Regions from separate parts of the Pantoea sp. Ep11b genome, predicted to be linked through region 1. Evidence: predicted binding sites of a transcription regulator. Region 1 holds the regulator's gene; the other holds the start of a gene.

Region 1 (4,772 bases):
GCCGCAGCTGAACGCGCCAGCCTGAAGCGCAATCCATTTCATCCGTTCGCCACCTTTGACACCGCAGCCCTGAGTGGACTGGTGCTGGGTCAGACCGTGCTGGCGAAAGCTTGTATTGCGGCGGGGATGGAGTTTGACAGTACGCAGGCGCACTCCGCGCTCTATGACACTCAGCAGACGGCGACTCTGTTCTGCGAGCTGGTTAACCGCTGGAAACGCCTGGGTGGCTGGCCTCTGCCCTTTGCCGGTGAGGCTGCTGACGCCGGAGAATCTGCGTAATCCTGCACAATGAAAAAGGCCGACGTGATGTCGGCCTTTTCTTTATTCTGCTTCTTTAAATTTTTCTGCGGTCTCTTTGATCAGCGACTGCAGTTCACCGCGCTGCAGCATCTCAACAATGATGTCGCATCCGCCGACCAGTTCGCCATCCACCCAGAGCTGCGGGAAGGTTGGCCAGTTAGCGTATTTCGGCAGCTCGGCACGAATGTCCGGGTTCTGCAGAATATCCACGTAAGCAAAACGCTCACCACAGGCTGACAGCGCCTGCACCGCCTGCGCAGAGAAACCGCAGCTTGGCAGTTTCGGGGAACCTTTCATGTACAGCAGGATCGGATTTTCTGCGATCTGGCGCTGAATTTTTTCTACAGTACTCATAATTGCCTTCCTTAATTCGCGACTTCGTGTTTGTTTATTGTAGCGACTTCACAGCGTGACTGAAAACGAGATTTTGCCTGCTGCCCGCCTGAATAGCCATCATGGTTAAGTTATGCCGCAATGCGTTACGTTTCCTGATGATTAACAGCGGGTAACAGATTAATAATTCGTAATAAATTTGCTGATATAAGATGCTGAAAATGTTCATTTTCAGCGCAATTTCAGCGGTTACAAAGATTAATAATAAAAGACCTTACTGTTTTTAAAAGAACTGGACTAGAATGGCCTGGGCGCTGATCCTCGATCAGATTAATCTCAACTTTGTCACGGTGCGTAGTGGCCATGACAACTTAACTTACTTACGGACTATGCGTTTAATCATTACGCTTTTCATGCTGGCCTTTGCGCAACTGTTTTTCAACACCGCCGCCGCGTCGCCTCACACGCCGGTGAACGTCAGTTCGCATAAAGCAGAGAAAAAGAGTGCGCGCGACGATGAGCGTCGTAAGCGCCGCCCGGTCAAAACGGTCACGAAAAAACCGCGTGTCACGCCTGTTCAGAAACTCAAAACTAAAAAACAGAAAAAAGCTGAACTCACCGCGACACAGACACCCGCTAAGAAGACCTCGCTTAAAACCGCCCGCATCAGCAAGAATCACGAAAAGAAACGCTATGGTCATCAGCGTGCGCTGAAAACCGCCGACGCGGATACCCGCGAAACCGGCACCATTAAAATGAGCAAATCTCACCGCCAGCGTTACCAGAAGGCGCGTGAAACGGCGATGACCAAGCTGATGGGTCAGCTGGGAAAACCCTATCAGTGGGGCGGAACGTCTCCGCACACCGGTTTCGACTGCAGCGGTCTGGTCTGGTACGCCTATAAGGATCTGGTGAAGTTTAAGATCCCGCGTACCGCCAATGAGATGTACCACCTGCGTGACGCCGCGCCGATCAAGCGTGAGTCGCTGGAGAAAGGCGATCTGGTCTTCTTCCGCATCAATGGCCGCGGCACCGCCGATCATGTCGGAGTTTACCTGGGTGACGGCAAGTTTATTCAATCGCCCCGCACCGGCAAAGATATCCAGATCAGCGCATTAGGGGAAGATTACTGGCAGCGCCACTACATCGGCGCCCGCCGGGTGATGACGCCGAAAACGATCCGCTGAACAGCAGCAGAGTCAGAAAAAAAGCCGGGAAAATCCCGGCTTTTTTTATCAGTGCAGAATGGCGGTAAAACTAAAGGCCACAATCATCAGCAGACAGCCAACGGTGGTCATTAATGCCAGTTTGAGGTCGGTACTCACGGCTTGCTCCTTAGTCACACAGTTCACAGGGTTATTTCATTTTCCCACACGACCCGGTAAAAATCTCGTGTTATCCGTCCAGCCTTGTTAGAATCCCGCCTTTGTTGCGCAACGCGCGCAACGCTGATTCCGTTTGCACCTTTTTTCAGGCGTGATTTCCGTCGCCCGCGGTCAGATTACCGGCCAGCAACGCTGCATTTTTGCGAAAAAAACCCTGAGCAGACGCAAACGTTTAACACTACGCTTATCAGAGAGTTAGATAAGCACCGGAGTCTGATTTACATGGCAACAATAAAAGATGTGGCAAAACGCGCTGGCGTCTCCACGACCACCGTTTCGCACGTCATTAATAAAACCCGCTTTGTCGCTGAAGAGACGCGCGAAGCGGTCTGGCAGGCGATCAAGGAACTGCACTACTCACCGAGCGCCGTGGCACGCAGCCTGAAAGTGAACCACACCCGCACGCTGGGGCTGCTGGCCACCTCCAGCGAAGCGCCCTACTTCGCTGAAATTATCGAAGCCGTCGAGAATCACTGCTTCGATAAGGGCTATACGCTGATCCTGGGGAATGCCCACAACGATCTGCAAAAGCAGCGCGCCTATCTCAGCATGATGGCGCAGAAGCGCGTGGATGGCCTGCTGGTGATGTGCTCCGAATACCCGGACGACCTGCTGCAGATGCTTGAAGAGAATCGCAACATCCCGATGGTGGTGATGGACTGGGGCGAATCCCGCGCCGACTTCACTGACACAGTGCTGGACAACGCCTTCCAGGGCGGTTATCTGGCCGGCCGCTATCTGATTGAGCGCGGGCACCGTGATATTGGCGCCATTCCCGGCCAGATGGAGCGCAATACCGGGGGTGGCCGTCATGCCGGTTTCCTGAAGGCGCTGGAAGAGGCAAATATCCAGCCGCGCGCCGAGTGGATCGTTCAGGGCGACTTCGAGCCGGAGTCTGGCTATCAGGCCATGCAGCAGATTCTGTCGCAGAAGCAGCGCCCTACGGCGGTATTCTGTGGCGGTGACATCATGGCAATGGGGGCGATTTGCGCCGCCGACGAGATGGGATTACGCGTTCCTCAGGATATTTCGGTGATCGGGTATGACAATGTGCGCAACGCGCGCTATTTCGCGCCAGCCCTGACTACCGTCCATCAGCCGAAAGCCCAGCTGGGCGAAAAGGCGCTGGATATGCTGCTGGACCGCATTACCAGCAAGCGTGAAGTGTCGCAGACCATCGAGGTTCACCCGACGCTGATCGAACGTCGTTCCGTCGCCGATGGCCCGTTCCGCGACTACCGGCGTTAATCCTCGCTTAACCACTCCTGATTAAGCGTCTGCGCATCACCCAGATAGCTGAGCAACCAGCCTGTCGCCGGTGATGCACGATCTTCTGCCCAGCTGACGCAGCACGGACTGTCCGGAAACGGAACCGGCAGCGTCAGCTCGGCCAGATCGCCACTGTCGAGCAGCGGTCTGGCCAGATGGCCGGGCACCATCGCCACACACAATCCCGCCTGCACACACTCCAGCCCGGTCTGCCACTCCGGCACCACCAGCCTGCGCTGATTGTCCAGCGTCCACGTCATCCGGCGCGGCAGCGCCCGCGAGGTATCTTCCAGCACCAGCGACGGCCAGCTGCGCAGCGTGTCATCATCTATCTGGCTCGCCTGCGTCAGGGGATGATCGGGCGCGACCACGCAGCGCCAGTTCAGGGTGCCCATATCGCGAAAGGCAAAACGCCCGCCTACCGGAATCGCCTGAGTGGCGCCAATCGCGATCTCCACCCGCCCATCGGCCAGCGCATCCCAGACGCCATTGAACACTTCATAACTGATGCTCAGCTCCATATCCGGGAAGTGGCGATAGAAATCTTTGACCAGCTGTCGGGTACGCTGCGGTTTAGCGATGCGATCGACGGCGATGCTCAGCTGACCACGCCAGCCATTCGCCAGCTGCTGACACTGTCGGCGGGTAGCGAGCATTTTTTTGATAACGCTGCGCCCTTCCCGCACAAAATGTTCGCCTGCCGGGGTCAGCACCACTTCCCGATGCTGACGTTCGAACAGCGGGACCGCCAGCCAGGTCTCAAGCTGACGCACGGTGTAGCTGATGGCAGAGGGCACCCGATGTAGCTCCTGTGCTGCTGCGCTGAAGCTGCCGCCGCGGGCCACCGCGTCAACCACCTCTAATGCATATTCCGACCACATAATCTGCCTTCAAAATTTTTAACAGCAATCGGCAAATATTAGCGTTTCACAGCGGCAAACGCACCTTTTACACTCTGCCGCGTTCATTCTGCAAAAATGAGAATCAGATGTTATCGAATAAAGGATTTATGCCCTATCTTGCCCTGCTGAGTATGCTGGGCTTTCTGGCTACGGATATGTACCTGCCCGCCTTCGGTGCGATGCAGCAGAGCTTTAACACCTCGCCCGGCCTGATCAGCGCCAGTATGAGTCTCTTTCTGGCGGGCTTCGCCTGTGGCCAGCTCTTCTGGGGGCCGCTGTCGGACCGGATTGGCCGCAAGCCGGTACTGCTGGCCGGTCTGACGCTGTTTGCAGTCGGCTGCGCCGGGATGCTGTGGGTCAGCGACATTTCCCTGATGCTGACACTGCGATTTGTTCAGGCAATTGGCGTCTGTGCCGCTGCCGTAAGCTGGCAGGCGCTGGTGGTGGACCGCTATCCTGCCGCACGCGCCAGCAAAGTTTTCGCCACCATCATGCCGCTGGTCGCCCTCTCACCGGCGCTGGCTCCGTTGCTGGGCGCCTGGCTGATCGGTCACTTCCACTGGCGTTCAATTTTCCTGGTGCT
Region 2 (4,772 bases), 460 kb from region 1:
CCTGGGGCCCGGTGGCCTCGGTCGCGATGATCACCCGCGATGGTCGCTCGTGGAACGAGTTTGAATAACCCACGTCATGATGAAGCCCGCAACGCGGGCTTTTTTTTCGCCCTGCGTCAGCCCGCCGGAGAGAGAAAAGTGAACTGCTGTTTCAAAATGGCGGCAGGATGATAGACGCTCAGGAAGGGGATCATGTATGGTAGTGACGCAACTTACAGGGCAGGAGCGGATGCTCCATGACCGGGCCGCAATCCCGGTGTTATCAAGCAAGGGGAACTGATGAAAAACTGGAAAATGAGTGCTGAACAGATTCTGACCACCGGACCTGTGGTGCCGGTCATCGTTGTCAATAAACTGGAACATGCGGTGCCGATGGCGAAGGCGCTGGTGGCGGGCGGCGTTAAAGTGCTGGAAGTCACGCTGCGCACGCCCGTCGCCATGGATGCCTTACGTGCGATGATCAAAGAGGTGCCGGAGGCGATCGTGGGCGCGGGCACGGTCATCAACCCGCAGCAGCTGCAGGAAGTTACCGACGCGGGTGCACAGTTTGTCATCAGCCCTGGCGTGACCGAATCGTTACTGAAAGCCGCCGTCGAGGGACCGGTTCCCCTGATCCCGGGGATCAGCACCGTCTCTGAATTAATGACCGGCATGGATTACGGTCTGCGCGAGTTCAAGTTTTTCCCGGCGGAAGCGAATGGCGGGGTGAAGGCGCTGCAGGCGATTGGCGGACCTTTCCCGCAGGTGCGTTTCTGCCCGACCGGCGGTATCTCGCCTGCGAACTACCGCGACTATCTGGCGCTGAAAAGCGTACTGTGTATCGGCGGCTCCTGGCTGGTGCCAAACGACGCGCTGGAAGCGGGCGACTGGGATCGCATCACCCGCCTGGCCCGCGAAGCGGTCGAGGGCGCGAAGTAAGTGATGGCGGTGAGCTTCGGCTCACCGCACACCGTTACCCCTGAACGGTGACCGCCGCTGCGCTGGCAACCGCACGCGCAATCGCCTGAGTGGTGCTGTCACCGCTGGCCAGCGCAACGCCCAGACGACGCTGCCCGCTGATCTCCGGCTTACCGAACAGGCGCAGTTGCAGACCCGCGCCCAGCGCCGCTTCCACATTCACAAACTGTACGTTCTGGCTGGTCAGCTGCGGCAGGATCACGGCGGACGCGGACGGACCATACTGGCGGATCCCGCCAATCGGCAGACCGAGAAATGCCCGGACGTGGAGCGCAAACTCTGACAGATCCTGCGAAATCAGCGTCACCATTCCGGTGTCGTGAGGACGTGGCGACACTTCGCTGAAGACCACCTCATCACCGCAGACGAACAGCTCAACGCCAAACAGGCCATAGCCGCCCAGCGCCTTCACCACCTGCGCGGCCACATCCTGCGCCCGCTGCAGCGCCACATCGCTCATCTGCTGCGGCTGCCAGGATTCGCGATAGTCGCCATCCTCCTGACGGTGACCAATCGGCGCACAGAAATGAATGCCGTCAACCGCGCTGATGGTCAGCAGGGTGATCTCAAAGTCGAAATTCACCACGCCTTCGACGATGACGCGACCGGCACCGGCGCGGCCACCCTGTTGCGCATACTCCCACGCCTGATCAAGCTGGCTGGCGTCGCGGATAAAGCTCTGGCCTTTTCCGGATGAACTCATGACCGGCTTCACGATACAGGGGAAGCCGATTCCGGCGGCGGCGTCATCGAAGCTCGCCTTGCTGTCGGCAAAGCAGTAGCGGGAGGTCGGCAGGGATAACTCTTCGGCGGCCAGACGACGGATGCCCTCGCGATTCATCGTCAGCCGGGCGGCACGGGCGGTCGGCACGACGCGCTGACCCTGCTGCTCAAGCTCAACCAGCATATCGGTGGCGATCGCCTCGATTTCCGGTACGACAAAGTCAGGTTTCTCTTCTGCAATCAGCGCGGCCAGGGCTGCGCCATCGAGCATATTGATCACATAGCTGCGATGCGCGACGTGCATCGCTGGCGCATCGGCGTAACGATCCACCGCGATCACCTCTACCCCCAGACGCTGACACTCCAGCGCCACCTCTTTTCCCAGTTCACCTGAACCTAATAACATCACGCGCGTCGCTGCCGGGCGCAGCGCGGTTCCGAGAGTTGTCATACATTCACCTAAGCAGTCAGAATTCGGCCGCAGTATAAACGAAAACGTTTGCGTTCTCATCCTTCGGCCTGGTCACCCTGCCGTTTGCCTTACTTTTCCCGCTCTGACGTTTCCTGACATCCGTTTCGCCAGGATAGCAGGCTGACACTGTAAAAGGAGTGGATGATGACTAACTGGTTGCAACAGATTCAGTCCGTGCTGGCAAAAAAGGGCGAGGGTAAAGCGGGCGGCAGCTTAAGCGATATGCTCGCGCCCGGTGCGCTGGGCGGTCTGGCCGGGATGCTGGTCGCCAGTAAATCGTCGCGAAAGCTGCTGACGAAATATGGTGGCAAAGCCCTGATAATTGGCGGTGGGGCCGCCGCAGGCGCAGTGCTGTGGAGCAAATATAAGCAGCGGGTCAGCGAAGCGCACCAGAACGAACCTGACTTTGGGGTGGCGCAGACGCCGATCGATAAACGAGCTGAACGCCTGGTCACGGCGCTGGTGTTTGCCGCCAAAAGCGACGGGCACATTGACGATCAGGAGCGCGCCGCCATCGAACAGAATATTCATCAGTCCGGCTACGGTCAGGAGGCGGAACAGCTGATCCAGAGGGCGATGAACCGCCCGCTCGACCCGCAGTGGCTGGCCGCCGATGTCAGAAATGAGGAGGAGGCGCTGGAGCTCTATTTCCTGAGCTGTGCAGCTATCGACATCGATCACTTTATGGAGCGCAGCTATCTCTCTGCGCTGGGCGACGCCCTGAAAATCCCGCAGGATGTCCGCGACGGCATTCAGCAGGATCTCAATGAAGAGAAAGCCCGACTCCCCGCCGGTTAATTTCCGCTGACCAACCGCTGGCGGGGCAGGCTATCGCCCCCGCCAGCGTAACCCTGCTATCCCGCCTCTGGCTTCCGGCTGCTGAAGTGTTACGCTTAAAGATCATGACGTTCACGGAGAGAGATGGATGAAAGCTCCCATCGCAAAAAAAATTCCTCATGAGATGACGCTGCACGGCGAGACGCGCATTGATAACTACTACTGGCTGCGCGACGACAAACGTGAAAACAGCGAAGTCCTTGATTACCTGCGCGCCGAGAACAATTACGGCAAACAGATCATGTCGTCGCAGCAGCCGCTGCAGGATCGGGTATTAAAAGAGATCATCGATCGGCTGCCCCCGGAAGATCACTCGGTGCCTTATGTAAAAAATGGCTACCGCTATCAGAGCCGCTATCAGAGCGGTAACGAATATCCGGCCTATTACCGTCAGCCCGCCGCGAGCGACGAATCCGGGGAGTGGAGCCTGCTGCTGGACGCCAACCAGCGAGCCTCGCACAGCGAGTTCTACACCATGGGCGCGCTGCATATCAGCCCGGACAATCGTCTGATGGCGCTGGCGGAAGACTTTCTGTCGCGACGTCAGTACGGCATCCGCTTCCGCAATCTGGAGAGTGGCAGCTGGTATCCTGAGGTGCTGAGCAACGCCTCTTCCAGCTTTGCCTGGGGTAACGATTCGCGCACCGTCTACTATGTGCGCAAGCATCCGCAGACCCTGCTCTCCTATCAGGTCTGGCGTCATGAACTGGGCACGCCGCAGTCGGATGACCAGCTGGTCTATGAAGAGCAGGATGATACCTATCATCTCAGCGTGCATAAGAGCACCTCCAAGCAGTTCATCCTGATCGCGCTCTACAGCACCAACACCAGCGAAATTCAGCTGATTGACGCGAACTTTCCCGATGCGCTGCCGCATGTCTTTCTGCCACGCCGTCGCGGTCATGAGTACAGCATCGACCATTACGATCACCAGTTTTTTATTCGCTCTAACCGGGAAGGCAAAAACTTCGGGCTCTACCGCAGCCGTTATCTGGATGAGTCGCGCTGGGAGACGCTGATCCCGGCGCGGGAATCGGTGGTAATGGAAGATTTTCAGCTGTTCCGCGACTGGCTGGTGGTGGAGGAGCGTCAGCGTGGCTTAACCAGCCTGCGGCAGATCAACTGGGCCAGCGGCGAAACCAGCGGCATCGCCTTTGACGATCCGACCTATGTCACCTGGCTGGCCTACAACCCCTCGCCGCGCACCAGCAAACTGCGCTACGGCTACTCATCCATGACGACGCCGACCACGCTGTTCGAGCTGGATATGGACACCGGCGAACGGCGCATCCTGAAACAGAGCGCGGTAAAAGGTTTTAACGCAGACGATTACAAAAGCGAACATCACTGGATCAAAGTCAGCGACGGCACTGAAGTCCCGGTGTCGCTGGTCTATCACCGTAAACATTATCAGCCGGGACAGAACCCGATGCTGGTCTATGGCTACGGTGCCTACGGCAGCAGCATGGACGCCGATTTCAGCGTCAGCCGCCTGAGCCTGCTGGATCGCGGCTTTGTCTATGCGCTTATCCAGGTGCGTGGCGGCGGCGAGCTGGGGCAGCAGTGGTATGACGGTGGCCGCCTGCTCAACAAAATGAACAGCTTCACCGATTTTATTGAGGTGACAGAGGCGCTGGTGGCGCGCGGCTTCGGCCATCCTGAACGGCTCTATGCGATGGGCGGCAGCGCGGGCGGCCTGTTGATGGGCGCGGTGATTAACCTTGCACCCCAGCAGTTTCACGGGGTCGTGGCGCAGGTGCCGTTTGTGGATGTGGTCACGACA

The links. The regulator PurR, encoded in region 1, represses purine synthesis genes. The targets are predictions, from matches to a motif close to CANGCAAACGTTTGCNTG.
Region 2: purT (formate-dependent phosphoribosylglycinamide formyltransferase) is a predicted target of PurR. The motif match lies at 2,169-2,186, and genes of this name have one in related genera.

What each region holds. Positions count from the first base shown of each region.
Region 1 covers NZ_CP160631.1:2,144,319-2,149,090, reverse strand. The annotation lists gene rnt (ribonuclease T) at 1-279, shown strand, start outside; gene AB1748_RS10215 (Grx4 family monothiol glutaredoxin) at 322-657, opposite strand; gene AB1748_RS10210 (C40 family peptidase) at 1,023-1,820, shown strand; gene AB1748_RS10205 (YnhF family membrane protein) at 1,869-1,958, opposite strand; gene purR (HTH-type transcriptional repressor PurR) at 2,241-3,266, shown strand; gene punR (DNA-binding transcriptional activator PunR) at 3,263-4,168, opposite strand; gene punC (purine nucleoside transporter PunC) at 4,276-4,772, shown strand, end outside.
Region 2 covers NZ_CP160631.1:2,606,326-2,611,097, reverse strand. The annotation lists gene zwf (glucose-6-phosphate dehydrogenase) at 1-68, shown strand, start outside; gene AB1748_RS12390 (bifunctional 4-hydroxy-2-oxoglutarate aldolase/2-dehydro-3-deoxy-phosphogluconate aldolase) at 280-918, shown strand; gene purT (formate-dependent phosphoribosylglycinamide formyltransferase) at 953-2,131, opposite strand; gene AB1748_RS12380 (tellurite resistance TerB family protein) at 2,297-2,950, shown strand; gene AB1748_RS12375 (prolyl oligopeptidase family serine peptidase) at 3,078-4,772, shown strand, end outside.